DNA from 2 places in the Paenibacillus sp. GM2FR genome. Region 1 is predicted to be linked to the other one. Evidence: riboswitches for the same ligand, from Rfam matches in the RefSeq annotation. Region 1 holds a riboswitch; the other holds the start of a gene.
What was found. Region 1 has a riboswitch for cobalamin ahead of PAEVO_RS24025 (ribonucleoside-diphosphate reductase subunit alpha). Riboswitches for the same ligand answer to the same signal wherever they lie in the genome.
Positions count from the first base shown of each region.

Region 2: another riboswitch for cobalamin. It lies ahead of PAEVO_RS19365 (ABC transporter substrate-binding protein); the one in region 1 lies ahead of PAEVO_RS24025 (ribonucleoside-diphosphate reductase subunit alpha).

Region 1 is NZ_MKZM01000009.1:661,428-676,832, reverse strand. It holds gene PAEVO_RS24040 (LamG-like jellyroll fold domain-containing protein) at 314-2,122, shown strand; tRNA gene PAEVO_RS24035 (tRNA-Thr) at 2,360-2,431, opposite strand; gene PAEVO_RS24030 (MTH1187 family thiamine-binding protein) at 2,540-2,845, opposite strand; cobalamin riboswitch at 3,207-3,439, shown strand; gene PAEVO_RS24025 (ribonucleoside-diphosphate reductase subunit alpha) at 3,635-5,968, shown strand; gene PAEVO_RS24020 (ribonucleotide-diphosphate reductase subunit beta) at 6,841-7,872, shown strand; gene PAEVO_RS24015 (GNAT family N-acetyltransferase) at 7,988-8,929, opposite strand; gene PAEVO_RS34710 (hypothetical protein) at 9,063-9,197, opposite strand; gene PAEVO_RS24010 (DUF817 domain-containing protein) at 9,357-10,154, opposite strand; gene PAEVO_RS33960 (hypothetical protein) at 10,298-10,444, opposite strand; gene PAEVO_RS24005 (MDR family MFS transporter) at 10,462-11,880, opposite strand; gene PAEVO_RS24000 (MarR family winged helix-turn-helix transcriptional regulator) at 11,963-12,376, opposite strand; gene PAEVO_RS23995 (AAA family ATPase) at 12,701-13,444, opposite strand; gene PAEVO_RS23990 (glycosyltransferase) at 13,605-14,918, opposite strand; partial or broken gene PAEVO_RS34945 (choice-of-anchor A family protein) at 15,002-15,405, shown strand, end outside.
Region 2 is NZ_MKZM01000008.1:4,268,532-4,283,936, forward strand. It holds gene cobS (adenosylcobinamide-GDP ribazoletransferase) at 92-913, opposite strand; gene cobU (bifunctional adenosylcobinamide kinase/adenosylcobinamide-phosphate guanylyltransferase) at 910-1,488, opposite strand; gene cobT (nicotinate-nucleotide--dimethylbenzimidazole phosphoribosyltransferase) at 1,485-2,555, opposite strand; gene PAEVO_RS19355 (ABC transporter ATP-binding protein) at 2,622-3,407, opposite strand; gene PAEVO_RS19360 (FecCD family ABC transporter permease) at 3,404-4,450, opposite strand; gene PAEVO_RS19365 (ABC transporter substrate-binding protein) at 4,447-5,451, opposite strand; cobalamin riboswitch at 5,708-5,910, opposite strand; gene PAEVO_RS19370 (histidine phosphatase family protein) at 6,063-6,815, opposite strand; gene cbiB (adenosylcobinamide-phosphate synthase CbiB) at 6,806-7,783, opposite strand; gene PAEVO_RS19380 (adenosylcobinamide amidohydrolase) at 7,780-8,514, opposite strand; gene cobD (threonine-phosphate decarboxylase CobD) at 8,584-9,711, opposite strand; gene lplA (lipoate--protein ligase) at 9,886-10,887, shown strand; gene PAEVO_RS19395 (metal-dependent hydrolase) at 10,978-11,691, opposite strand; gene PAEVO_RS19400 (DMT family transporter) at 11,977-12,879, shown strand; gene PAEVO_RS19405 (Cof-type HAD-IIB family hydrolase) at 12,918-13,724, shown strand; gene PAEVO_RS19410 (TioE family transcriptional regulator) at 13,855-14,616, opposite strand; gene PAEVO_RS19415 (GNAT family N-acetyltransferase) at 14,842-15,249, shown strand; gene PAEVO_RS19420 (MBL fold metallo-hydrolase) at 15,350-15,405, opposite strand, start outside.

The DNA.
Region 1 (15,405 bases):
ATATATCAAATCCAGTGGACTTCCTCTGCTGATTCTGGGATCCATTTTATTCGTGGCTGGAATTCTAGTTTTAGTTCTTTGAGCATCTTTTATATGGCGGTTTGTCCAGGTCCTCGCCGTTTCCCGAGATCGATATACTGCCGATGGGTCCGCACTGGAAGCGACAGACAGCTGACTGCCAATGAAAATTTAATCAGCACAGACCATGATTCACACTTTACACAAAGTGGTTTCTCTCCTAACATCCCGGTAACACACATTCCGTACAATGTCCCTATCGCAACCCATTACATCGATGAAGGGATATGACAAAATGAAGAAGAAATTCAAGAAAATACTCGCGCTGCTGTTGCCGGTCACGATGATTGCGGCACTGCTGTCCGGTTTCGAAGCGTCCGCAAGTCCGGCCGCTTCCCCAGATATCGACAATAGCTTCAAGATGGCCATACTGCCGGATACGCAAAAGTATGCGCGCTACAAAAACGAGCTTTGGCTGTCGCAAACGAATTGGATTGCAAAGAACGCGCAAAAACAAAATATTGTTTTCACCGCACATTTAGGAGATTTGGTCGATCGTGCTGATGAAGATTACGAATGGCGCAACGCCGACGAAGCGATGAAAGTACTTGATAAAGCCAAGCTTTCGTACGGTTTTTTGGCAGGAAACCATGACGTGCTCAACTCGCAGCAATACGACAACGAGCGGGATTTGGCCAAGGAACCGTTTTTGAACTATTTTTCGACAGACCGGATGAAGAACATTCCGGGTTTTACCGGCCATTCTGAGAACGGATTTAATTCCTACTATATTTTTGATGGGGCCGGGAAAAAGTACATGGCACTCTTCCTGGATTGGAGAGCGTCCGAAGAGACGTTGAAGTGGGCTCAAAAAGCAATCGACAAACATCCAACGTACCCGGTCATGGTGTTCACCCACCAACTGCTGAACATTTCCAACGACAAAAAATCAGCCGTCATGACAGATCACGGGCAATTTCTATGGGACAAGCTGATCGCGAAGAACGATCAAATCTTCCTCACCGTAAACGGTCATCATCATGGTTATGCTCACACGATCAAGAAAAATAACAAAGGTCACGACGTCGTTATGATGGTCGTTGATTATCAGAGCGCCTTCCATGGCGGCAACGGAATGTTACGAACATTTGAATTCGATATGGAGAAAAACCGCATTCATACATCCTCCTTCTCCCCATGGGTTATGGGAATGCCGGAGAAACAAAGAACCCCGTTCGATGAGGAGAGATTAGTAGACGATTTTAACGATTTTACAGTCGCGATGGATTTTGAAGAACGGTTCTCCGGATTTCAGCCCAACATTTCTGTCAATAAAGAAGTACCGAAAGTAGAAGGTACAGTCGCTTACTGGCAAATGGACAACCGTTCGGCCGCTGAAGGACAAGCTGTGGCAGGCAAGGGAGCAGCGGTCAAAGATCTTTCCGGAAAAGGCAACGATTTGTACCGTATCGACGAAGGCGACGCCAAGCCAGGCGATTTGGTCTGGTACAAAGGAAATGCGCAAAATCCGCAAAGCAATTCGGGCATTCGCTTCTTCAACAACAAATCGGAAGAGAAAGGCTCGTATTTGCAAACGTCCGATCAAGCACCTATCAATGCATTGACATTCCCGAACGGATATACGATTGAAGCGGTCGTGAAGATCGGGCCTGATTTTGACGCCGACAAGCATTCCTGGATGGGCATTCTGGGCCGGTACGGCACCGGACAGGACGTTGGCAAGAAAGAAGGCGACGCCGAGGCTCCGCTAGCAACGTTGGCTGTCTCAAGCTTGCGTGAAATTCAATGGGCGTCCTTCCCGCTCAATTATGGAAGCGAGCAAACGAGTTGGTCCTGGGAAATGGACGACAGCTGGCACCATATCGCGCTGGTCAACGAGGGGCAATCAACGAAGATGTATATCGACGGCGTGGAAGTACTGCGCAATCCCGACACGAAGCCGCGGGGCATTGCCACGATCGGCAAACCGTGGATTATCGGCGCGAGCCAGTATGCCAATAAGCTGGACGGCGTATTTAACGGATGGATCAGCGAAATTCGTATCGTCGACCATGCACTGGAGAAAAAAGATTTCTTACCCTAGCTAGACGCATGCGCAAGCGCCGGGATGATTCCCGGCGCTTGCAGTGCTCCTGCTCGCTTTTATTCTGAGTTTTTCTGCCAGAGATATTTGAGTTGCTACTGCTAAGGTTGATCAATATATAAAAGCTACGGGAAATTCATTCTTGGAGGCGAATTTAAAACTATCTTTAACAATGATCACAAAAACAGCGCGGCCCCGAAAAAACGGGAAGCCGCGCTGTACTTATGTTTATGAAGATGCTGGTGAAGGGAATTGAACCCCCGACCTACGCATTACGAGTGCGTTGCTCTACCCCTGAGCTACACCAGCAAATGTGGTTCGATGTTATTCCTCACGAAACAACAAAAATTATTATAATACTTCAGCAACAAAATGCAAGCCCTATTCTTACGGAAATATCCTCCGAAAATGGCGGCATTACCCGCCTAACTTCTCCTGCACGGACTGGATCTTCTGTTTGCTCGAGGAAACTTGGTCCCTGCGGTCGTCGATCTTCACGGAAGTCGATACGCGCTGGGCACCGGACAGAAAAGGTGCTTCATGCAAAGCCTCAATCGCCCGCCAGATCATGCTGAGCTCTCCCTCGATGATGGTACTCATCGAAGTCAGCTCATAGGATATTCCATCCTGCTGTTTCAATATACGCTGCATCTCGGCAACATAAGAGCTTAAACTCGTTGTTGCGGTTCCGATCGGAATCACCGTTACCTCCGCTATAGCCATCTTTTAAAACCTCCCTCGTTCCCATCTCATCTGTTATGGAATGCTTTAAACTTCCGGATACAGTTATCATATCAATTCTAGCCCTTCATATCAAAGTCCGTCCGTCTTTAGCTCCACACAAGATATGGTGTTCCTTCCTTGTCTCGTCCATACGAATACATCTTATTTTGTCAAAACGATAATATACGTGGTATCAGCGCAGAAAAGGTCGCATTTGGTCACAATTCAGGAAATGTTATGGCCTTTTGGCAGTTTCTTAACTGGCACAATGACCGCTCGTTTGCTATAATTCTTTTTGCGTTCAATTTTAAGAATATGGTTTACAAACACAATATATTGGGTTAAATTAGATTAACAACAACCAAATATAGTGTATGTAGGTGCCGGATCAACCTATAAGGCAGTCCGGCTTAATAGGGAAGCATGGTGTAAATCCATCACGGTCCCGCCACTGTAAGGGCTCTTAGGCTGTTTATGAACATCTGCCATCCGCATACGACATATGCCACCGAGGAACCGGAGCAAGGTCCCGGGGAAGGCAATGTCGAGGGAAGAAGCCCAAGTCAGGAGACCTGCCTATATACAGATAGACACCAACCTACGGGGTTTTAGGTAAGTGTTCGTTAAACTTGCGTCTGTACATAACATCTTGCCCGTTCACGGGCTTATGGCAAACGTCATTTTCGAAACACAGCGCACGGACATTTTCAAGCCTGCCCGCGGGTTTTAGAAAATGTTTTTTTGATGTCCTTTTTCATATTTCCCCCGAAGAAAGCGAGGAATTTATTCATGCCCCAGCTCGTAGTTAAACCGAACAACCGTCAGCTCGCCTTTGATGAAATTCGTCTCTCCGTCTATGCCGACCGGACTCTAAAAGGATTGGACATGCTCGATAAGGAGCGTCTGCTTCGCGGCGTCAATGCCAAATTGCGCGGTGAGCAAGTTACCGGCGAAGAAATCAGCAGTGCCTTCACGATGTCCGCCCTTGAGCTTGTAACCAAGGAAGAGCCGAATTGGAAGTTTGCAGCTGCGCGTTCGTTTCTGACCTCTTTATATAAAAAAGCGGCCACCAACCGCCGATACAAAGCCTATCCGGAGGAACCGTACGGTGCCTTCTACCCGCTCATTACGGAGCTTGTACAGAAAGGCATCTATCGCGAGGATCTTCTGACCAGCTACACCAAAGAACAAATCGAAGAGCTCGGCGAATACATCGATCCAAGCCGCGATCTGCTGTTTGATTACATCGGTCTGTTGACGCTGGCTGAGCGTTACCTGGCAAACGACTTTGACGGTCGCGTCATGGAACTTCCGCAAGAACGCTATATGGTCATCGCGATGTTCCTCATGCACAACGAGCCTGCCGACAAGCGTCTTGACCTTGTCAAAGAAGCCTACTGGGCCATGAGCAACCTGTACATGACGGCTGCTACGCCGACCATGTCTAATGCAGGCAAAAAAGTAGCCGGCCAGCTTTCCAGCTGCTTCATCGATACCGTGGACGACTCCCTGGAAGGAATCTTCGATTCCAACACGGATATCGCTCGTCTCAGCAAAATGGGCGGCGGCATCGGGGTCTACCTCGGTAAAGTCCGTGCACGCGGCTCTGACATCCGCGGTCACAAGAACACCAGCTCCGGCGTTATCCCTTGGATTCGCCAGTTGAACAACACCGCTGTTAGCGTTGACCAATTGGGAACTCGTAAAGGCGCAATCGCCGTTTACCTGGATGTGTTCCACAAAGACATCCTGTCCTTCCTCGATCTGAAGTTGAACAACGGTGACGAGCGCATGAGAGCACATGACGTGTTCCACGGTGTATGTCTACCTGACCTGTTCATGGAGGCTGTAGAAGCACGTGAAGAGTGGAGCCTGTTCTGTCCGCATGAAGTGAAGAAAATCATGGGCTGGAAAGACGAGAGCGGCCGTCCGCTGGGCTTGGAAGACTTCTATGATCAAGGTCAAGGCGAAGGCGAATTCCGTCAAAAGTATGCTGAAGCCGTGGCGAACCCGCTGCTGCCGCGCATTACGGTACAAGCCATCGACATTATGAAGCGCATCATGAAATCCCAGCTTGAGACGGGCACGCCGTACATGTTCTACCGCGACACGGTCAACCGTGCGAACCCGAACTCTGCGCATGGCATGATCTACTCTTCCAACCTGTGCACCGAGATCATGCAGAACCAATCTCCGACGGTCGTTGAGCAAGAGGAGCTGGTTACGAAAGACGGCCAAACCCGGATCGTGATTTCCAAAATCCCTGGCGATTTCGTTGTCTGCAACCTGAACTCCATCCATTTGGCTCGTGCTGTACCTGCCGGTGTGCTGGAGCGTCTCGTTCCGATCCAGGTTCGCATGCTGGATAACGTCATCGACATTAACAATATTGAAGTTCTGCAAGCTCAATACACCAACAGCCAATATCGTGCGGTCGGTCTCGGTACCTTTGGTCTGCACCACTTGCTGGCGCTGGAAGGCATCCGCTGGGAATCCGACGAAGCCGTTGCCTATAATGACAACCTGTATGAGCACATCAACTACCTGCTCGTCAAATCCAGCATGGAGCTGGCCAAGGAAAAAGGCCACTATCCGAAGTTCAAAGGCTCCGACTGGGAGAGCGGCGAGTACTTCACGTTCCGCGGTTACACCGACGGCGAGCATGAAGGTAAATTCGTAACCACCGAACAATGGCGCGAATTGCAGCAAGAAGTACAAGCGAACGGTGTCCGAAACGCATGGCTGTTTGCCATTGCGCCGAACGGCTCCACTTCGATCATCGCGGGTTCCACGGCGAGCATCGATCCGTTGTACGAACTTCTGTCTTATGAAGAAAAAACCACCTATAAAGTGGCTAACCCGGCTCCGGATCTGTCCGAAAAAACGATCTGGTACTATAAAACGGCTTTCTTGATCGACCAGCATTGGTCCATCAAAATGGCTGCCGCCCGTCAGCGTCACGTTGACCAGGCGCAAAGCTTTAACCTGTATGTCCGCCCTGATATCCGGGCTTCGGAATTCCTGGAGCTGCACCTGCATGCCTGGAAAGCCGGCATCAAGTCCACGTACTATGTACGCAGCCGTGCGCTGACGATTGAAGAGTGCGAAAGCTGTGCTAGCTAACTGTCGATAGACCTAATTTCGAACCCACCCAAACCCTCCCTTCCAAGGGAGGGCCCCAAGGGCTCTGCCCTCTGGACACCCGCAAGGTGTGCATGGTGTGAATGAGGCGCTTCTACGTTATTCTGGTGGCTAGGAGCGCTTTCTCCCTTCGGGAACGCTGGAATGTAGTGCGGAGGCTAATGAGTTACTTCGTGCGTTTAATTGAGCTGCTGTCTGCTGGGATCGCTCTCCCCTTGGGAATCGCTTCTCATGCGGTGCAGGGACCATGTGTTACTTCGTGCGTTTGGTTGAGCTTCTGCCTGCTGGGATCGCTCTCCCCTTGGGAATCGCTTCTCATGCGGTGCAGGGACCATGTGTTACTTCGTGCGTTTTGTTGAGCTGCTGTCTGCTGGGATCGCTCTCCCCTTGGGAATCGCTTCTCATGCGGTGCAGGGACCATGTGTTACTTCATGCGTTTGGTTGAGCTGCTGTCTGCTGGGATCGCTCTCCCCTTGAGAATCGCTTCTCATGCGGTGCGGGACTACTGAGCTACTTCGTGCGTTTTGTTGAGTTACTGCCTGCGTGGATCGCTCTCCCTTCGGGAATCGCTTCTCATGCGGTGCAAACAAGCATCAAACGGCTGCATGCGGGTGTTCCCCGCATAGCAGGAGTGTATAAGCTTTCTAAATAGAAGACTACAAGGGTAAGGGTATCCAATCGGAAGAGTTTACGTCCGCATTTGGGAGTCCTTTGCAACCTTAAAAATACATTCAGGCAAAGGGCGGACAACAAGCGGCTGGAGATGGATACCCGTCCCGTGAATATGCTGGGAATTGTCCCTCAGCTTTGCCTATTCGCCGCCCTATCATGATATACAAGGAGAGAAAATCGGCATGCAAATGCAAAAGATATTTAACACCGAAGCACCCAACCGCTCCACTCGCGTCATTGAAGGTGAATGCTCCGGGATCTTGAACTGGAACGACATTCGGATGCCTCATATGTATAAGCTGTATAAGGTCCTGCTGCTGAACCACTGGATCGCAGACGAGATTCCGATGTCCAAGGATGCGCAGCAATTCCCCCGCCTGGACCCTGAAGAGCAGCGCACCTTCAAGATCAACATCTCCCTGCTCGCTGTTCTGGATTCCATGCAGACGATGTTTGTAAGCGACGTGAAGCGTTATTTCACCGATTCGTCGCTCGAAGCCATCTCAGCCATCATCGGTCAGCAAGAGGTGGTTCACAACCAATCCTATTCCTATGTTCTTTCCTCCATCGTGTCGGAGCAAGAGCAGAAGGAAATCTTTGAATACTGGAAGCATGATCCGGTACTTCTGGAGCGCAACCAGTTCATCTCGAACATTTACCAGAACTTCCGCGACAATCCGTCGCCGCAATCCTTCTTCGAAGCGATGGTAGCGGACCTGATCCTGGAAGGCATCTTCTTCTACAGCACGTTTGCCTTCTTCTACAACTTGGCTCGTGACCAGAAGATGATGGCAACCAGCCAGATGATCTCCTATATTCAGCGTGATGAGAACCAGCACTGCTACTTCTTCGCCGAAGTGTTCAAGCAGCTGCTCAAGGATTTCCCTGAGCTGAACTCCAAAGAGAACATCGACTACCTGTACCGCACCATCGACCGTGCCGTCGAGCTCGAAACCAACTGGGCCCACTACACGCTCAGCAATGTGCGCGGCATCGATCTGAACGAATTGGGCGATTACATCAAGTACATCGCAAACCGTCGCATCACCATGATGGGTCTGGAAAAAGCCTACGAAGGCGTGGACGTTAACTGCATGCCGTGGATCAAGCCTTTCTCCGATGAAGCCCTCAACGCAACGAAGACCGACTTCTTCGAAGCTAAATCCCGTAACTACGGCAAAGTTGGCGACGACAACGGTTTTGACGATCTATAAGCTCCTCTCCATAAACACAAACCTCCGTGATCCCTTAACAGGAATCCACGGAGGTTTTTTTATTACTACATATGATCGGCCACAGTCCATTTCTCTTACTTACGGTTTATAAGTGCTACCCCTTGGCTGCCCATACCTCGATCTCTACCTGAATGGACGGCATCGCCAGTGCCGGCACGTAGGCCATCGTCATGGCCGGCGCCTTCCCCCCGTGGAATTTCTCCCATACCTGGTGGAAGTGATCCCAGTCGACCTCCTGAGCCGCCCAAATGTTGATTTTGACGATATGATCCGCCGACATCGCTTCCGCAGCCAATAACCTCTCAATGTTCGCCAAGGTATTCTCCACCTGCTGCTTCATATCTTCCGGCAAGTTCCCTTCCCTATCGGTTCCCACCTGACCGGAGAAGACCACCAGCCCGGCCCCTCTCGGAACCTGGGTTACATGGGTATAAGGCCCGATCGGCGGGGCGATAACAGGCGGATTATACCGCTGAATTGGAGACGGCTGCTCCTCATCGGCTTCATTCAAAATAGCCAGCGTCTGATGGTCCTCCCACTTTCCGTTAATCTTTACGTTTTTCCTGGCAATGCCCTCCTTATGGAATCCGGCTTTCAAAAGCACTTGGATCGAGCCCAGGTTGTGCGGCATCACGCCGGCCTCAATCCGGTGAAACTTCAATTCCTGAAAGGCAAACTTCACTACCAATTGAACCGCCTCGGTCATATAGCCCTTTCCGTTATGGTCTTGGTCCAGAAAATAACCGATCCAGCAGCTCTGCAGATTCCCCCGCACCACTTCGGTCAGCATAATCTCGCCGATCAACACTCCGGTGTCCCGCAGTCCAATCACATAGAGATACCCCTGATCCGCCTCGCTGGATTCCCGGGCCTTTCGAATCCGTTCGAGTTGTCCTTCACTGGTGTAGAATTCGTCTCCTCTTAAGCCCGTGAACCGTTGGAAAAAATCCCGGTTATCCAGCTCAAGCTTCAGCAGTGCCTCTACATCCGATTCCTCTACCGACCTGACATAAATCTGTTTCCCTTGCATGAACATGGTACACCTCTCCTTTGTTCGAATCATTTAGAAATGCAAAAAAACACCACAGCGCACCTGTGGTGTACATGCCGATCTATGCAACCACAAGCAAGCGACCTGTGGTGTTCAATTCCACTGCATCCTCATTCGGTCACCGAATGGAAGGATCCTTGATCGCTGAATATCCGATTTTGGACACACTTCTCCCATAATCGGACGGATCAAAGAAAACAGCGGTGGAGTATCCCATGCCTTTTGCCAAAGACGCCAATGATCTTTTTTTCATGTGAATACCCCCTTCTGCTTCGCGCGGTTCATCTATGCTAAACATCTATGTTCATGCAAAAATCGCTCGCCTTACAGCTCGAGTCGCAACGTTAGCTTTACATAATCTAATGAACCATAGGATACATGATTTGGCATGAATGATCAAATCCAACTGGATTCACATGACCGTTCCCTTCGGATTGTTTTTGGCCGGTCCTCTGCCCTGCTTCAGATGCTTCAGTTGGGCAACAATGATGACACTGATCACCACCAGCAGAAACCACGAGCTGATTTTGCCGATATGCACCAGACTCCATGTCCGCTCCTGACCCGGATAAGTCCAGGCTCCGAGAAATGTGGAAATATTCTCAGCAATCCAGATGAAAAAGCCAATCAGCAGAAACGACAGCACCAGCGGCATCCGCAAGGTTTTTCCGTCCACGTCAAAATACACCATGGTTCTGCCGAAAACCACGAATAGCAGTGCCGTGAGAAGCCAGCGTGCATCCCACACGTAGTGATGGGTAAAGAAATTGGCATAGATCGCTGCGCTGATCAGCACGGTCAGCACAGGCAGCGGCCAGCCGGTAATGCGCAAATTCATTCGACGCCAAGCCTGGCATATATAACTGGCTACACTGGCGTACATGAAGCCGCTGTACAGCGGGACCCCGCCAATTTTGCTCCAGCCCTCCTCCGGGTAAGACCACGAGCCCATATGCACTTTATACAGCTCCAGCATCAAACCGATGACGTGAAAGACGCAGATGACCTTCAGCTCATCCCATGTCTCCAGCTTGCTCACCAGCATCCCGATTTGGGCCAAGACGCATATGAAAAGGATGAGGTCATACCGCGGCAAACCCGGAATCTCAACCACCTTGGTCAGTCCCAGCGCGCCGAAGATCATAACCGGAAATATGCAGGACAAGGCCTGATGATAACCGAACACCCACAGCTTCCGTATAAATTCCATAAGCTCCTCCTACCACCTGCATTCGTATACTTCACCCTACCACAGACCGCGAATGGAATAAAAGAACAGCGTTGTCATAATTAGTCCCAGCCATTGACGGGCGTAAAGCAAAAAAAGAGAGCAGCCCTTCAGCCGCTCTCTCATCAGTTTACGTCCTTTTTGACCATGCTTGGGGTTTTCGCATAACGCCAATGATGCAGTTCAACCAACCCGTCCAATCGCTTGATCCCTTTCGGGTTACCCTGTCTTGCGCTAAGCTTCAACAGCTCGAAGGATCCTCTTCTCCACATGGCCGACGAACGCCGGATCAGAGCGCGACAGGGTGAGCCGATTTTTTCTTTTTGACCCGTAACAAAAATGTAAGAGGTATGGCAATAACCGCCACCATCGTTCCGATCATAAACACGTCATCAATGCCCATCGTTGTCGCGGCACGCTGGGTCGAAGCCCCCGCGCCCATGTAATAGGACGTTCTGGATACCACCAGCGCGCTGAATATGCCGATGGATAACGAAGCGAGCCCTTGGCGGGCCCAGTTCGTGATGGACGATGCGTGACCTGAATATTCGCTGGACACCGCGCTCATCGCTGCGTTCGTTAACGGCATATTGCATAATGCTATGCCAAGGCAGCGAACCAGCTGCAGCAAGGAAATGTACATAACCGACGTGTTGGTGCCGATTCCGCTGAAAGCGAGCGTGGCTGCCACAATGATGAGAACTCCCGTGATCACCAGCCGGAACGGACCGATCCGATCATAAAATTTTCCGATAATCGGCGACGCAGCTGCCATGACAATCGCGCCCGGCAGCATGATCAATCCGGTATCCATCGGAGACAGCTTCAGCACGGTCTGCAAATAGAGCGGCACCAGCAAGGTTCCCGTATACAGGGATATCGTCACGATGCAGTTCAGGATTAAGCTGTACCGAAATCGGGGGAATTTAAACACTTTAAGCTGCAATAACGGGGATGAAATCCGCAGTTCCCAATTAATGAAGAACAGCAGCAGTAAGATGCCGGAAAGGAGCAGGGACAGCGTCTTCCAGGATCCCCAGCCCCAGTCGTTACCATGGCTGAAGGAGAGCAGCAAAAGAGTACTGCCGGCCACCACCGTCAAGAATCCGAGGAAATCGAATGTCTTCTTCCCGGTCAGTCGGTAAAATGGAATGAATTTGCTAACGATGACCATCGAGATCAGGCCGATCGGAATATTTAGAATGAAAATCGATTTCCATCCAAAATATTGCACCAGCCATCCGCCAAGTGTCGGTCCGATTACCGGTGCCAGCATGGAGGCCAGGCTCCATAGACCCATGGCATAGGCTTGCCGCTCCCGGGGGAATACCTGGTAGATGATGGTCATCGTAATCGGGATAATCATCCCGCCGAACACGCCTTGCGTAATCCGGAACGCAATCAAGGTCTCTATATTCCAAGCAACGACGCATAATAGCGACGAGAGCGTAAAACCCATTAATGCGAGGACAAACAGCCTCTTATAACTGAGCTGGTCCCCCATGTAACCTACGATAGGAGCCACAATCCCCGTTGCCAGCAGATACCCGGCCATCAGCCATTGGGTGGTGCTCAGCGTGGCATCGAACTGCTCCATTACCACCGGAAAGGCCACGTTAATGGTGGTGATGCTGAGCACCGCCAGAAAATTACCGAAAAAGATAGCGCTCATAATAAGCCAAAATGAAGATTTATCTTGTGTATTCACATGAAGCCTCCTAAACAAAGTAATCCCGCCCGGATCTGGTTAACAGAGCTGGAGGCGGGATTCGAAAGAGCATGGTCTTAGGTTATGGAAATAATTTTTTGCCAAGCAATCGCAATAAAATGTATAGGTTATCCGCCTCATCCTCATCCAACTGCTTAAAGGATTCCATGACGGCATAATCCCCCTCGCTGCGCGCATCGAGCACAAGCTGCCGGCCTTCTGCCGTAAGATTGACATAGTGGCTTCGTCCATCACTGGGATTTGGCGTTCGAACCACCAATCCCCGCTGTCCCAGAGCGTCCACCAAATACGTGATCGTTGCAGCCTTAAGCTCCATAAGCTCAGCCAACCGGTTGGGAAGCAGCGGACCCTGCTGCTCGATCAAACTTAAGATTTTATACTGATTCATCGTTAAATCGTTCTTTCTCAAGTGACTCAAAAAGGATACGACCCGATGCCTCGTCATTTTATCCGATAACTCACGATACATATCCATGAGTCTCTCCACGCTTGCTTCGCTTCCGTTCTTCAGGGCATTTCACCTCGGCTTCTATTTTAGTTCAATGATTCTAACTTGTAAACACCATTTTCACGTTTTCATTTCCCGATCCCCTGCTTAATTCATGATTTATCGTCGAATTACTTAGATTATTCAAAGTTTATGACAGGGAATCCAGCTGCTTTAATCCATTAAGAAAACACCTTTCAGAAACGTCCCCTCAAGGTATGTCCTCTAAAAGGATTCACCTAATCTAAATCCTCCGCTATACAAAAAAGGGCCCCGTAAGCAGCTTATGCCTTCGGAACCCTTATATTATGGCTAATCCTCATCGTCTGCAAACAATTCATGAAGCATCGCTTCCCGGCGATTCACAAATTCCTTCGTGATCATATAATGATCCGTTTCCTCCAAGCTCGACTCTTCCACCCCTTCGGAAGTCAGCTTGTAGATGACGGAATCCGGATAGGCCATGACAATCGGCGAATGCGTGGAAATAATAAACTGCGAGTCTTCCTGGACCAGGTCATGGATGCGTCTGAGCAGCGCCATTTGGCGAAACGGGGACAACGCCGCTTCCGGCTCGTCCATGATATAAAGCCCCTTGCCGACGAAGCGGTGCAGAAACGTCGCAAAGAAGGATTCCCCGTGGGATTGATGATGCAGCGACTTTCCGCCATAGGACTGCCAAAGCCCCAGCGAATCGACCTCGGAGGCCACATTATAATAGCTTTCCGCCCTGAAAAAGAAGCCGTCCCGCGGCTTCCGGACTCCTCGAACCGTACGGATATATTGATACAGCACAGAATGCGTCTCCGCCGTAGAAAAAGAGAAATTGATGGTGCCTCCTTCCGGATTAAACCCGAGGGCCGCGGCAATCCCCTCCAGCAGTGTGGATTTGCCCATACCATTCTCGCCTACAATATAAGTAACTTTCGGATGAAAATGAAGGCCGTCCATAGCTGCTACGGCCGGCAAATTAAAGGGGTATTCCTGAAAGGAAGGCACACGTTCCTTTTGCAAATAAACCGATCTCAAATAAGCATGGAGTCCGACGTCAACCATATTCAATCTCTCCCCTCGCCCGTCTATACCATTTTCACCATTATAACGGCAAACCGGGAGTTAACCAAACAGACAGCAAAGGGGCTTTCTAAACCGTATCCACCTCTATTTAAAAACGCCCGCCAAGCCCGTACGGCTTGGGCCAATCATGATTCCGCTGTTATAGGGTCTCATCTCTCGGGGCCCGGCCCTCTCTCAACAAAGGCTCCAGTTGTTGCTTCCACACCCACTTGGGATGATACCGCTGGCGTACGGCGGTTTTGGCTGCAAGGACCGGGTTACTTTTCAGTTTTTCTACTATGACTGACGCATGATCCTTCAGATAAGCCTCCTCAGAGGGCTCGTAACTTTCCCTCGTGTCATAACCGAAGTTCCTTGCATTCCAACGCATAAAATAAGCGCCAAGTGAGGCCCCCAGCTCCTTCAAAGCCGGAACCGCCTCATTCAGCACAATCAGATTGCCACGGCTTGCCGCCTCCAATACAATCAATCCGAATGATTCTGAATAGGAGCTGCAAATGAACAGATTGCTGAGCCCGAACAGTTCCATAACGGCATGGTGAGGATAACCGCCCGGCCACCCCTCGTCTGAAGTAAAAACGATGTCACCATCCAATAGGCCCCGGCTCTTTCCCTGCTCTCTAATTATCGCTTTGTAGGTTGCCGGTGGAATGTCCAGGGAAGGAAAGTCGCAGAAGAGCAACTGGACCGACAGACCGCTCATACTTCGTATGGTGCCGGCTAACGCCGCAGCCTTCTCGAACTGTTTGCCCGGCGTCAGCCTCCCCGGATAAACGATCAGAACGTCCGATGTAAATAGATCAACTCTGCGAGAAAGCGTCAGCAGGTCTGCACTTCCTTCCGCCAGAGGATTGAAGCTGTTATGAACGGCCCGGCAATTCGCCTCGGAGATGTTGTACTGCTGCGCCAGCGCCCGAAGGCCTGACTCGGTCGGATAGACCCAAGTCGTATTTGGCATGGGTGAATATCGAGCTGAAAAGGGCCATTCGGTTCGGAACGGCCTCGCTTCTGGGAGGGAATGGGTAACCGCAATAAAACGAAGACCCGGCAGCTCCAGCTGCGCCCGCCGAACAGCTATGTTATGTACCAGATGCCAGCCCTGATACAAAATATCATGCATGATACAAACATCCATGCCCCTCAGCTTGCGCACAAGATCATCTGCTATCGCATGAGCCTCTCCGAAAAAGGTGTCATGCACCTCTCCGCAGGATCCGGCGTAATCCTTCCAATGGATGAGCTTTCCCTGGTACCGGTTGGTCACCTTCACCCACTCGATCCGAGGATCTGCAAATATCCCGTTCCGCTCATGATCCGGACAATCCTCGCTAACCAGCATCCGAATATGGAGGTCGTCCTCATCCAGCATCATGGCCAGTTGCTCCTCGACGACATGCACAAGGGAGTAGGTCTTTGCCAAACCGTTAAACATTGTTAACACCGCAATATTCACGTTAAGACCTCCAGCAGCCTTTTTAATTACATTACGCTGACGTCTATTCGGCATAGAACCGCTGTTTGTGAAGTAAATTGAGTATGAAGGCTTTGGAAAGGGAGGAGATCGTCATCGCTTGTGGAAATTTAGGCATCGCCAACGATTTCAATGTTTTCGTATTTGGCGACCATACTCAATTTAGCGTAGATTCCGAAGGAAGAGTTGCGGTCGGAGGGAACGCGACTTATGTCGACTATGGAATAGGCGACAGATTGGAGGTGTCCACAGCCCGAGCGGATTTAATCGTACAAGGGAATATCGACATTACCCGTGGCGCCAATTTTTCAGGAAATACCATTATATACCCGACCAGTACCATAATTAATTACACTATGACGAATAACAACGGTGTAACCGGTCAGCCGCTTCGCGGCACCCCGATTTTGATTTTGCTCTGGCCCAGCGTCAATTAGCCGAGTTGTCGCTTAACCTGGGAGCTGTTGCT
Region 2 (15,405 bases), on a different contig from region 1:
AAATTCCTGTCAAAAATCGTTAGTTTCCCATCGATGCGGATTATGTCGACTATGTTGATCGGATTACCACTGATATCACTCTACTATCATATCATGTAAACTTCAAAAGGAGAACCACAAATATTAACACAATCGTCTCAATCAGTTCATTAAGCGCTCCGTAAGTATCTCCCGTCAGTCCTCCAAGTCTTCGGCTCATCCGTTCTGCCGTTAAACTTCCAGCCGCCCAGGCGATGATGGGTATGACAAGGGTTCCTCCGATTTCAATCATCCCCAGATTAGTCTCGCCTGCCGTGATCCATAGCAAACCTACAATAACTAGCGTTAACAGGGCGGCCATTACGCCTGCCATCGATCTCCTTCCGGCGGTCAATCCGTGAAATAGAGCGGCAAGACCCTCGCTCCCCCGTGCCATCGGCCAGCGATACATCGCGTGGACCATAAACCAGCGGCTCCAAACGGGAGCGAGCACCAGCAGCCATGCCTCTTGTTTCCATGCCCCGGCTGACAAATCCCACACAGACACGATCAAGGAAGCTTTCAGAAGGAGCAGCAGCATACACGCCATGACCCCCATCGCACCTACACGGCTATCCTTCATGATTTCCAGCATCTTCTCACGCGAACGATGGCTGAGCAGCGCATCAGCACTATCCATCCAGCCATCGAGGTGCAGCCCTCCCGTCAGCGCTACCCATACAACCAGCAGAATGACAGCAGCAGGAAAAGAAGGCAGCACAAAGCTTAGGCCCAGTCCCAATCCGGCAACGATAATACCGATAACCGCCCCTACCAATGGATAAAAAATGACGCTCCGTTGCTGCACTTCCGGCGTAAAAGGAATTTCCCTCCGCACCGGCAGCCTCGATAGAAATTGAAAAGCGGCCGCAGCCGCTTCGATCATCTTGCTCATATGCGATACTCCCTGCTCTTGATTTCCATCGGAATTCCCGCAGTCACCAAAAACACTTCATCACATGCCTGGGCCAGCCTCTGATTCATAATCCCTGCCCAGTCGCGATATATTCGGCCTAGCGGGTATTCCGGAACAATCCCCGACCCCACTTCATTTGTTACCAGAATGACCATTCCCGGATAACCCTGCACCGCTCTTGCCAGTCTGCCGATTTGAAGTCTCAGCCGTTCTTCCATTGCGGCACTTCCTTCAGGCTCGGCTTGCAACAGCACGTTCGTAAGCCACAGCGTCAGGCAGTCCACTACCACCGCAGGGGCATCAGGTTGGGATTGGCCCAGCGTATCCAGCAGTTCCGGCAGGGCGACAGGCTCCTCGACCGTCTCCCAACCGTAGGCGGAATCATGCCGACGGCCTTGATGAATTCGGATCCGCTCCCTCATCTCATCGTCATAGGCTTGCGCAGTCGCCACGTACGTTCCGGACTCCGAGCGCTTCATGCACAGCTTCTCCGCGAATGAGCTCTTCCCGCTTCTGGCCCCACCCGTTACCAACACGCTTCCACGATGGCTCATATGGACCCTCCGCTGATTCCGGCGCTCTCAAACGTCGCCATCTCATTCATGATTCGGCACGCCGCCTCGACCAGATGCAGGCACAGTACTCCGCCTGTACCCTCGCCAAGACGCATGTCCATTTGCAGCATCGGATGCAGCCCCAGCTCTTTCAACAGAAGAACATGTGCCTGTTCATGCGAAACATGAGAGGCAATCATATAGGGGAGGGCGTCCGGACAGATGCATTTGGCAACCAGCGCCGCCGCACTGGATATGAAGCCGTCAATGATAACGGGACAGCCATGGGCAGCCGCACCCAGAATCAGTCCAGCCAACCCGCCGATTTCATAACCTCCAACTTTGGCGAGCACGTCGAGGGGATCATCGGCATGAGGTCGATTAACTTGTATAGCCTGTTCCACAACTCGAATCTTATGTAGCAGCCGTTCATCGGTTACGCCGGTTCCCCTGCCCACGACTTCAGATGGCTGTTTGCCGGACAGAACGGAGAAGATCGCCGCACTCGGTGTCGTGTTCCCAATGCCCATCTCCCCGGTCACGAACATTTGCGTTCCTTGCGATACCAACTCGGCGGCTACCTCAGCACCGGTTACAATGGACTGCAGTGCCGCTTCCTTTGTCATCGCGGGCCCTTTGGCCATATTGGCGGTTCCTCTGCCGACATTCCGCGACATCAGCTTCTCATGGTTCAGCTCGATCGCAACACCGATGTCCACACAATGCACGTTTGCCCCCGCCTGACGGGCCAGCACATTCACAGCCGCTCCGCCATTCAGGAAGTTCATGACCATCTGGGGCGTTACCTCAGCCGGAAATGCGCTGACTCCTTCTTCACAGACTCCATGATCACCAGCCATGACAACGACGGATTTTTGGGTGAACGACGGCTTCATATTCCTTGTGATCCCCGCTAATTGGATCGCTAGCGACTCCAGCTTGCCCAGACTGCCCGGAGGCTTCGTCAGCGTATCCAAATAAGCGGCTGTTTCGTTCTGCACCTCCACGCTCAGCGGTTTAATGTTTGCCATGATGCGATTTAAACGATTCACGATTGTATCCGTCAATGAAACGACCTCCTCATATCTTGTTCCTAAATCTTACATCCCCAGCGGAACATGCGGCAACATCGGTCAGGACCACGTGCTATTCGCCGTTAACAGCACCTGCGGAGCACCATTCTCGGGATGGGCGACAATCGAGGGCTCCACCCGAAAGATTTGGCGTATATACGCCGCTGTCAAAACTTCCTCCGGCTTGCCAACCCCCGCGATCTTTCCCTGATCAAGCACCAGCAGGTTGTCGCAAAATTGAGCTGCCAGATTCAGATCATGCAGTACGCTGATCACCGTAATCCCGGACGAGTTCCGCCACTCCGCCACCATATCCATGAATTGTAGCTGATAGCGGATATCCAGATAAGTCGTCGGTTCATCCAGCATCAGCAGCGAAGGCTCCTGGACCATTACCTTGCCAAGTGCTACACGCTGGCGTTGACCGCCGCTTAACTCGGTAAGCCGCCGTTCCTCCAGTCCATGCAGATCCAGCTTTCGGATAACGGCCTCAATGAGCGGTGCTGCATCCTTTTCTTCACGGCCAAGCCAGTTCAGGAATGGGAATCTTCCCATCTCCAGCACTTCCCGGACGGTAAAATCGGTAGGATCAAGCCCTTCCTGCTGAAGCACCGCCACGATCCGGGCCAGTGCCTTTCGATTATAGTGTCCAAGCGCCTTCCCCCGAAGCGTCACGATTCCTTTCGTAGGACTCTCCACACCGGATAACAGCTGCATCAAGGTAGACTTACCGCTTCCGTTCGGACCGATGATTCCCCACCATTCCCCTTCGGCAATATGAAGGTCCACGCCTTCAAGAATCGGCACCTTGCCATAGGCTTTGCCAAGTCCTTGAGCTGTAATCATGATAAACCCTCCCTGCGCCGTTTTTTGTTCCGGTATAGCAAATACGCAAAGAATGGAGCGCCTATGAATGCCGTAACCACACCGAGCGGTATTTCCGTTGGTGCCAGCACGGACCGTGCCGCCGTATCGCACCAGACCATGAATATCCCGCCGCCCAGAGCCGACAGTGGAACAATGACGCGATAATCGGAGCCGGTGATCAGCCGGATCATATGCGGTACCACAAGTCCCACGAATCCAATCACGCCGGAGACCGACACGGCTGCGGCGGCAAGCAGGGTAGCCACGATGAGCACGCTGGTCTTCAGCCGATCCACATTCAAGCCCATATGGGCGGCCTGCCGTTCCCCCAGCGACAAAATATTAAGCGCCCGGGACCTGCTCCATAAGTATATAAAACCTGCGATAAAATACGGGAAAAGGATGGCCGTATACGACCATCCACGCATGCTCAGGCTCCCCATCGTCCAGTACAGGATCTGGTTTACCGTATCTTTGGACATGACCGTCAAAAAGGAAACGACGGCGCCCAGAAACGACTGCATCACCACACCGGACAGAATGAGCCCGTGGATCGGCAGTTTTCCTTGATCCCTTGCCAACAGCAGAACAGCCCATAGGGTGCCTGCTCCGGTCATAAACGCTACCAGCGGCAGCGTGTAACCTCCGGCAAAGGAGTATTCCATCCCGAAAAAAATCAGGGATGCTGCGCCAAGCGCAGCACCCGAGGATACACCGAGCGTAAACGGATCCGCCAGCGGATTGCGAAGTACGCCTTGAAAGGCGGCTCCGGCCACCGCCAGGGAGGCTCCAACGAGCATCCCAAGCAGGATCCGCGGCAATCTCACCTTCATGAGGATTTGCTCGGAGGAAGCTTCCCAGCCCGGAACGATGGAATCGCCGATTCCCGGCAGCCGGTGCAGCAGCATCGCCCCAATCTCTCTCACAGGCAGGTGCACGGAGCCGATTCCGAGACTGACAACCAAGGTTAACAGTAATAGGAGTATGCCGGCCGCACCGAATCCTGCAAGTTTTTTACTCATGGATTCATCAGTTCCGGATAAACGGCCTTCGCCACTTCAATCAACCCTTGCGTCACACGGGGACCCGGACGGCTCAGCAGGTTCGCATCCACGGAAATGACCTGATCATTCTTGATGGCATCGATCTGATCCCAGCCGCCTCGCTCCTTAATCAGCTGATCCAATGTTTTCTTGGTTGCTTCATCTACCACATCGTCCGTGTACAAAATGACATCGGGGTTCGCAGCGATAATATTTTCCTCGCTGATTTCGAACCAGCCTTCCGCATCGCCGGCTGCGTTGACGCCGCCAGCTAAGGTGATGATCTCATCCATAAACTCGCCCTTGCCGACAGTCCATCCCGGAGAGAATTCTACGTATACTTTCTTCTTGTCTTCATCCTTCACGGCTTTCACGGCTTCCGTAACGGTAGCCAATTCCTGCTTCATCTGATCCACGACCGCTTTCGCCTCCGCTTGACGGTCGGTAATTTGCCCGATCAGTTCGATGTTCTCCATCACGGCATCAATGGTTTTCGGATCATTGACGAACAGGGTAACGCCAAGCTCACGCAATTTCTCGGCATTCTGGGCATTCATCGAAGCGGCAAATACCACATCGGCATCGGCTGCAATAATAGCCTCTTCATTCACTTGAAACCCGCCCAATTTAGGCTTGGATTTGGCCGCTTCCGGATAATCGTCATTATCGGACACGCCAACGATTTCCTCATCCAGGCCCAAGGCGAACAGTTTTTCCGTCTCGGACGGTGTCAGGGATGCAACTTTGGCCGGAGCTTTCTCAAACGTCATTTCAACCCCGGTTGAATCCTTAACGGTCAGCGGATACGCCGTTTTAAGCTCTTCGCCGGAATTTGCCGGCGCTTCGTTATTCTGCTCTTCCTGCTGTGCAGGCGGCGTTGTATCCTTCGGCGCCGCTTCTTCGCCTCCACAGCCGACCAAGGCCAGGGCCATCAGTATGGCTACCAGAAGTACGGACCATGTTTTGTTCAATGCTTTCATCTCTTGAAATCCCCCTATACATAATTGAGAACCTGGCGCTGCAAGTCTACATTCCTTCAACTGATCCTTACCGGGAGAAAAACATCAATCGTCATACTCCAAAAGAAGCAAAAATCCCTGACTCCTCGTAAACAAGGACTCAGGGATTACGTTTTAACATAAGGACATCTGGATAACCGTTCACAGATAGCGCCTTAAACTTCCGCCCATACAAACTGCATGGGTTCGGCAAACGTAATCCTCTCCTCGAAGGACCGTCATTCATTCGCCGAGGGCAGGTCTCCTGACTTGCAGGCTGTAACGACTTCTCCGCCTTCCCAAGCGCTATGGCTCAGTGGCATATGGAGAAGTCCCTGCTTCACAGTGGCGGGACCGTGCCGGACTTGCACCGGCTTCCCTATTAACCCGGCAGAAAGACAATAACGCCTTCTGTCCGGGACCCTCGCAAATAATATGAATTTATGTATGATAGGCCAAGCATGGTTTCTCTGCCCAAGATTATAGGCGATAAACCCTCCTCTTACAACCGAAAGTTTCGGTCGTTTCAAATGCATCAGGATACGGATTCATCCCGTTATCGCCCATTCCGCACCGATATCATACGATTTCATTTATTCGCTTACCCGTACGCCTTGCCAGCGTTCTCCATCCCATGTCAATTGCAGCTTGAGCTCCTCGCCCGGCGATACCTGCGTCCCCCAGAATTCCGTATGCGGAAGGGTGGCTGCGGCGATCTGCCGGATAACGCCCCCATGGGTGACCACAAGCACATCAAGCCCCGCTCTCTGTGTTCCCAGGCCGTAGCCAGCTGCCTCTGCCTCTGCCTCTGCCTCTGCCTCTGCCTCTGCCTCTGCCTGCACAAGGGTATCCGGATCTTCCTCCACATGCAACAGTTCCTTCAAATCCAAAGACAATCCGGTCAAAAATGCCTGAACCCGGGAACGGAACGCTTCCCAGCTCTCCCCATTCGGCGGCGTAACTTCTGCAGGGTTATCAATCCAGCGCCGATAGGAGGCATCCGACTTCAAATCCTCGTAGGTGTTCCCTTCCCAATCCCCGAAATCAAGCTCGCGCAGGCGCGGATCATACTCGACACCCGGTATAAACCTGCCCAAAGCTTCATCATCAGGAATAGCAGCCATTGTTGAATCCGATAGGATAACATTCAGCGTCTGCCTGCATCGAAGGAGATCACTGCAATAGATCCGGACAAACTGCCCGGTAAAAAACCTTTCCCGCAGCGGGAGAAGCTGCTGTCTGCCTTCCCTCAGAATCCCTTGATCCTCGTGACCGAGATAACGGCGCTCCTCGTTCCACAGCGTGCGGCCATGACGGACCAGATGCAGCGTGATCCTCATATCCATAACCTTCCTCCTGATGCGGCAACAAGTCCGAGCACCACGGTACCCAGTAACGTAAACAAAACCGATACGCCCAGCAGCAAACGGTTGGTCACCCGGATATCCTCCGCTTCAAGCGGGCGATCAGCATCCCCCATGTAAGCCCGGAACGAGATGATACCCTGATAGGAATTCTCGCCTCCCAGACGAATGCCCAGAGCACCGGCAACGGCCGATTCCGGGAAGCCGCTGTTCGGACTGGGGTGCTTTCGCGCATCTCTTCTGACCATCTTGATTGCTTTTTTCCATTGCAGCGAAAACATCGCAGCTACCATGGTCAACAGCCCTGCGGTCAGGCGTGCCGGTATCCAATTGGCCATATCGTCCAGCCTTGCGGATGCCCAGCCGATATGCTGGTATTTCTCGTTTTTATAACCGACCATGGAGTCGAGCGTGTTTACGGCCCGATAGGCCATCGCCAGCGGCGCTCCCCCGATCAGAGCAAAAAACAGCGGAGCGATGACCGCATCCACGATATTCTCCGCAACCGTCTCCACCGTTCCACGCACAATCTCCGGTTCATCCAGATGGCCGGTGTCTCTCCCGACAACCATGCTGAGCGCGCGCCGGGCCTCCGCGATATGGCCGGAGCGAAGATGGCCGTAGACCTCCAATCCTGCCTCTCGCAGCCCCTTGATGGCAATCGTAGTCGCAATAAGCACGATCTCCACCCCCCACGCAAGCCAAGGATGAATCGCCGCGCACAGCTCCAGCAGCAGCCACGCCAGCACGAAGGAGCCGCCGGCCACGATCACCGGCAGCAGTATCCCCGCCCGCTTCAGGCTCTGAGCGGAAGTCGCCCAATGGCGAATCCAGCCTTCAACCCGGCGGATGGCTTTCCCCATGCCAATGACGGGATGGGGGAGCCATCTCGGATCTCCGATCAGCAGGTCCAACACGACCGCAGCCCAAATGACCCACACGACGGTCATATCCGGTCCTCTCTTTCGGCGACAATGCTTTCCGTAACACTCTCGTAGACAAGGCGGCCGATCATGCCGCCCAGATCGGTTGCGGTTCCGGCATAATGGTGATTTACGCCATAGGCTGTATTGCCGCTGACCCCAAGGACCATGGCGTCCGTTGTCGTCCCGGTCGCGACGGCTCCGGTTTCATGATCCTTCACGCCCAGGTCATGCAGCGCGGCGGCCTTCGCTTCCGTCGCGGTCAACACGGCGTTCAGCATGCATGCCGGCGTCATCATCCCGTCGATCAGCAGCATAATATTAATCGTGCCCGGCTGGTAAGCCGCAAAGGTCGTCCGGCTCGACCCGGCACGGGCTGCATTGCCCACGCCGGCGGTGGTGCAGCAAAGGATGGAAACTTGTTCACTCCGCTCTTCCCGGATGGAGGCATATTTCAGTTTTACCGCCGTCATCAATCCAGCTGTGGATTCAGCCGGATAACCGTGAGCACCCATAAAGTTAAACATATCGTTCACGGGGTCGCTGCAATCATAATGCCGGTCCACATAACGGTTCACGATATGATCCAAACGTACGAATCCGCCGCCATATATAGCGCTGCTAATAAACGCAGCCGGCTCCGGAAGCGATATGCGGATATGCGGCTGTTCCTGCTCCGATTCGAGGGACACCACCGCTCCTTGCCACGCATTCGAACGATATAAGCGATTCTTGCCTTTCAGAAAAGGTACGGCCATGCTTCTCTCTCCCTGCTCTCTATGATCTAAATCCGCCTGATCCCAAACTCTTTTTTGCCGCTTGATACCCTAGGTTGCTTCTTCTTCAGAGGAAATCCCAAAAACCTCCGCCATAATGGCAAGCAGCCTGTCGTTATCTTCGACATGTTTAACGGCCAGCCGGATATGACGCTCACCGAGGCCCGGGTACATGGCGCAGCTGCGGACAAGCACGCCGCGTCTCCCCATCTCCGACTGAAACATCTCGGCATTCCAGGGCCGCGGAAGCTCCATGAGTAGAAAATTGGCCTCCCCCGGCGTAACGTCAAGCCCCAGTGCTCGTACACCCCGTATGAGCTTCTCGCGCTCTGCGCGAATCAAATGCAGCGTATTCTGCTCGTAGTCCCTGCCGCTGCCAAGACATGCCTCTCCTGCAAGCAGCGCCAGTCCATTGACGCTCCATGTCACCTGCTTGCCTGCCATCTTGCGTATCACATCGGGATGCGCGGCCGTATACCCGAGCCGCAAACCCGGAATCGCATAAAACTTGGTCATCGATCGGACAATCACGGTTCGAGGATAGTGATGAAGCTCTGGCATCAGGGTCTGTCTGTCTTCAAGCGGAATAAAGTCGATAAAGGCTTCATCCAGCACCAGCCAGGTCCCTTCTTGCTCTGCGCATGCCGCTATTTCACGGATATCCTCAAGGCTGTACTGAACCCCGTTCGGATTGTTGGGCTGTCCCAAAAACACGAGATCCGTGCGAGCCAACAGCTCCATCACATCCGCCTTGTCTGCACGCCAGTCCCTCTCCGGATGTCCGCACACGGAGCGGATGTCCGAGCCAAATTTTAAGGACAACTCCCGGTATTCGGAAAAACACGGGTCAACCACGCCCACAGTCCTTGGCGTAAGGCCCATTAACAACAGCGCCATACACTCGGCCGCCCCGTTGCCGACTAAGATTCGCCGGGGATCGGTGCCTAACTCCGCTGCGAGCAGCTCCTTAAACTTGCGGTGTCCCGGATCCGGATAACGAATGACTGCACTCATTCCCTCTTGTATGGCCGTAATTACCCCTTGCGGCGGTCCGAGCGGGTTAATATTGGCGCTGTAATCCAGGAAAGCCGAGGCTTGCCTTCCGAATGCGGCAGCCGCCGTCTCCACGTCCCCTCCGTGGCCGTACACCTCGATCAAGGGTTGTTTTTTGTCGTTCATAAGGGCTCCTCCTGTTCCATGCCTTGGCTCTTGCAAGCCCTGCCGTTATGTAATGCCATCATTATGTCGCTACCGTCCCTGACTCGTCAACATGGAATGCTTTGTCTCTGTCTTAAAATTGGTTTACAATAGTCTGGAAGCACCACATTTTGAATTGTGACGACGGAGGATACTATGCTATTTATCGATAATCAGGGGATCCATGATCCATCCATTAACCTAGCGATTGAAGAATATGCCTTGAAGCACTTGTCCATGGACGAGAGCTACCTTCTCTTTTATATCAACAAGCCTTCCATTATTATCGGAAAGCATCAGAATACGATCGAAGAGATCAACCAGGAATACGTTCGTGACAACAACATTCAGGTTGTACGCCGGTTGTCCGGGGGCGGGGCTGTTTACCATGATCTCGGCAACCTGAATTTCAGCTTCATTACGAAGGATGACGGACAGTCCTTCCACAACTTCCTGAAGTTCACGCAGCCGGTCATCAACTTCCTGCAAAAGATGGGCGTACCCGCCGAGCTCAGCGGCCGGAATGACCTGCAGGTCGGCGAGAAGAAAATTTCGGGGAACGCGCAGTTCTCGACGCGGGGACGCATGTTCAGCCACGGCACACTCATGTTTGACCTGAACCTGGATGATGTACAAGCATCGCTGAATGCCAATCCGGAAAAATTCAAATCCAAGAGCACCAAATCCGTCCGCAGCCGCGTGGCGAACATTAAGGAGCTGCTTGGTACGGATATGACGATTGAACAGTTCCGCGCGGAGCTGCTTCGCTCGATTTTCGGTATGGAGCCTGATCAAGTACCCCAATATGTCCTTCAAGAGAAGGACTGGGAGATCATCAACCAGATTTCGAAAGAACGCTACCAGAATTGGGATTGGAACTATGGACTATCCCCTGAAAGCAATGTGAAGCATGCCAAGAAGTTCCCGGTGGGCATTATCGATATCCGTATGGACATCCGTGAAGGGCATATCGGAGAGATCAAGATTTACGGCGACTTCTTCGGCGTCGGCGATGTGGCGGATATTGAAAACCTGCTGCGCGGCAAACGGTATGAAGAAACCGCGGTGCGCACGGCGCTATCCGGCATCGACGTCAAGCATTACTTCGGCAACCTGGAGTTCGACGATCTAATCGGCCTCATCTTTCTTGAGGAATAGATCCGGCTGAAATCTAAATAAGCCTCCCGCCCCGTGTGCAATTTGCATAAGGGTGGGAGGCTCTTTCATTTCAAACAGGAATACCTCGGATCAAGAGGAGGCCATAAACACATACCAAACAAGGACCAGCGTCAACACAATGCATGCATTCTCTACCGTGCGTCCCCATTTGCTTCCGGTGCTCATGATTTTCAGTTTAATTCTCCATTTGAATGGAGGAAGCGGACGAATTCCGCGGTTGGTCAGTGCATCTGCGAGCAAATGAATCGAGTAGGATAAACCGCCGGCAAACCACAGACTTTCCCCGTCGATCTTGCCCTGCGATGCAAAATACAGCAGACCCGTCCATCCGGCTGCGGCATAGACGGTATGGGTTAACCCCCGGTGGGTTACCAAGGAGCCTGCAATGAGCACGCTGCCTGCGATCGTGTTCCATGGGCTGAAGTCCTGCCCGAAGGATATCAGTCCGAGACCGATCAGGAACATGACAATATGGCGCAGGGTCCGGCTTGGCAGGTACGAAACAACCCCGATCAGCCCGGCCAGGGCGATGTTCCATGGGGCATACTCCTTGCCGTAGAAGACAACGAAGATGGCTGCGCCAATCATCGCCAGCTGAAGGATTCGCAGCAGCCCGGAAGGAATGGCTTTGCGAACCAGCAGGGAGTTGGGCTCGTCGATGTCGGGAAGCAGTGCGCTAACCAAAGCCACTGCGGCAGCCGGCAATGTGACAGGCACTCCGCTCATGCCCATGACGGATAACGTGACCCCTGTGCTAATAATCAAATGAGCTCTGCCCATCATGATGACAATCTTCCTTTCTAAGCTCAATGCTGACTATGGGATCGATGGATCGTTGCCGTCTTCACGTCCGATAGCCCAGGGTTATGAGAATATACGTTCGGTTCAATAGTATAGCAAAATCATCCTCTTTTTGTCTACCCCTTCCACTTGGGTTAGGCTTAAAAATGGTTGTCCGATTCTCTGATATGGGATACAATTTGATCACTTGCCCAAGGTTGCGACCAGGGACGAATGCACGGGAATCTCATCAGGAGTTTCACATCTTCAAGAAAGGATGACTACCGAGTGAATCGCTCACGAATTGCCGATCTCAGCCTGCTTCTGGTGGCTATGATGTGGGGATCTACGTTCCTCATCGTTCAGCATGCGGTCCGCGTGCTCCCGCCGATGGCTTTCAATTCCGTCCGCTTTTTGGGAGCGGCCCTGCTCCTTGCATTGATCATCACCCTCTTTTACCGGAGCCAGTGGAAGCTAATATCCGGCAAAATGCTGCTGCATGCTTGCCTGCTGGGTCTTTTTTTATTTATAGGATACGCCTTTCAAACCGCGGGCCTTCTGTACACAACCACGTCCAATACAGGCTTTATTACCGGCTTGTCCGTCGTGCTGGTCCCTTTCATATCCTATGCCCTGTTAAAGCACTCCATCTCCAGATTCACCTGGATCAGTGCCTTGCTTGCGGCAGCGGGTCTGTATCTGCTTACCTTCACGGGTTCCGGCATGAGCTTGAATAAGGGGGATTTGCTGGTATTCGTCTGCGCCATCGGTTTTGCGCTCCATATTGGTTATACGGGCGTGTATGCCGGTCGATATCCCTCTTTGCTGCTGGCGGCGCTCCAGATGGCTGTCGTGGGGGTATTTAGCTTAGCGGCATCTGCACTAACCGAACATGTCGGCAATGTAACCGACCTGATGGACAAGCTAACCCAACCGAACGTGCTGTGGGCACTGGTGGTATCCATCGGACCCACCAGCGCATTCGCCTTCTGGATCCAAACTGTCTGTCAAAAATATACGACGCCGTCCAGGGTGGCCATCATCTATGCAACGGAGCCGGTATTCGCCGCACTGACCGGAATTCTGTTTGCGGGAGAGCGGCTTACGCTCACCGGCGGCATCGGTTGTCTATGCATTTTGGCAGGAATGATGATTGCGGAATTGAAGTCTGCGCCACAGAAGGTACAATAGAGTTAAAGACAGAGACAGAATCCAAAGGAGAGATACCCATGACAACTTACAAATTGATGGCGATCGACATTGACGACACCCTGATCAATGACGATAAGGAAGTAACCCCCGGCGTCCAGCAGGCGCTTGAGCAAGCCGTAGCCCACGGTGTCGTTGTGACACTGGCAACCGGACGTGCCTATGCGTCGGCTCAGGCAATTGCCCGTCAAACCGGACTTAATGTTCCTATTATCACCTACCAAGGTGCCTTAATTAAAAATCTGCTCGACGAAAAGGTTCTCTACGAACGCTTCGTTCCCGTCGACGCTGCCGTGAAGCTGTATGAATACTGCGTAGAGCATAATCTCCATCTGCAAACCTACATCGATGACAAGCTTTATGCCCGTGAAGAGAACCAGAAGCTGATCGATTACTGCGCCCTGAACCGGACGCCGTATTATATCGAGCCTGATTTTATGAAGATGGTTCAGAAGCCGACCCCGAAAATGCTCATTATTGACGATCCCGACTATCTGGATGAACTGATCCCTGTATTCCGCGAGCTGCTGGGCGATGAAGTGCATATTACCAAATCCAAGCCTCATTTTCTTGAATTCATGCATAAGGAAGGCACGAAAGGACATGCCCTCACCTTCCTAGCCGATCATTTTGGCTGCGATCTCAAGGAAACCATCGCTGTCGGCGACTCCTGGAACGATCACGAAATGCTGGAGGCCGCCGGACTTGGCGTCGCTATGGGCAATTCGATTGAGCCGCTTAAGGCGATTGCCGATTACGTAACGCTTGGGAATAACGAAGACGGCGTGAAACATGTCATTGATAAATTCGTGCTTAACCGAGGTTAATATCCGGGACAAATAGATATACGCAAATAAGCCTCCATGATATCCATGGGGGCTTGTTCATGTCTATACATTGAGTCCATGGGTTCATTAACAAGTAAATGGGCAGCGGAAAGCCGTCTCGGCCTATCCATCATTCCCGGTCCGGGTTAAATGTTAGAATCGGCTTCAGAAGTGCCGCATCGTTGAACTCCAGCAGGCCTACCTCCATGCACAGCTCCATCAATTTATGGATGCCGTTAAATTGCTGCAGATTCCGCTTATGAATGACGGATAACGCTTCGCGAACCATTTTTTGGGCCTGCTCAATGCTTTGATGCTCCACGGCCTGAATAATCTCCTTGATGCTCTCCAAGTAATACACGGTGCGCCTTAGCGAGCGAATCAGCAAAATCTGCCTGACTTGCGATGGGCTGTACAGCCGATATCCATTCTCGGGATTTCGATCCGGGGTGATCAACCCTTCCTTCTCCCAGTGACGGATGGCGGACGACTCCACGTTGGTCAGTTCGGCGACTTCCCCGATCGTCATATGGGCTTTGAGCTTTCTGTCTTTGATAATGTTAAGCTCCGGGTTCTCGAGCAAGGCAAGCGTTTCGCCCGCAATATTTTTTTCCTGCTGAAGCTTGACTTGCTCCCCATTCACGATCCAGAGGGCTTCATCCATCTCCCTCTTCTGAATGTGGCGAATCACATCATAAGTAACCGCGTAACCGAACCCGGGAAACATGGCGCGGAGACAACGGAAGTAGGCCAGATGCATCTGCGTGTATAAACGGTATCCTTTCTCGTTCCGGTCAGGAGGGGGTACCACTCCCCAAGATTCATAATGCCTTAAAGCACTCGTGCTGATTTGCAGCTCTTTGGCGATATCTTTCGGCTTGTAGTAATGCACGCCGGTTCCCTCCCCAATCACGATTGAGAACCTACTTTACCAGAATCGCAGGCCATTGGCAAACCTTAAATTAAAACATTAAAGTGCTATGAGAAGGTCTACGGGACAACATCCTCGGCTTGGTTGAATTTGCTACAAGGCATCTTCTCACTTGCATCAATGTTGTATATTGAGTGTTGTAGAGGCAAGTGGAACTCATTTCTTAACAGCGGGAGGCTGATTATGATGAATATGCACATAACCGAAGAATGTCCACAGCGTAAAGAATACATGGACCTAAGATTAGATGCAGGACTGCCTGAGGTTGAGATTTCGGCCATAGAGACGGCGCTAAACCGCAGCTTGCTGTCCCTTCTAGCCCGAGACGGCAATGACCAGCTAATCGGGATGGGAAGGGTCGTGGGCGATGGCGCGTTCTATTTTCAACTGGTGGATATTATGGTTGCGGACTCCTATCGGGATCAAGGGCTTGAAGATACGATCGTGTCCGAACTGCTGGCTCGCCTGAAAAAAATAGCACCAAGCGGAGCCGAGGTCACCGTCATCACGGACGTGCCCGGAATCAAGCTGTACCAGCATGCCGGCTTCAAGCTGCTGTACCCTGATCGATACGGCATGGCCAGGTCTGTGTAAGAGAGCGGAGCCTTCAAACCTGTGCAAGGCATCCCACTGGGCTGCGAAATCGCCTCCGCTACATTTTTGCACTCCTAGTCACACAAACTCACTATTTTTTTCATTTACTCAGCTTTACGGTCATCCCCGTCCTCGCCACACGGACTCCCTCCGGAA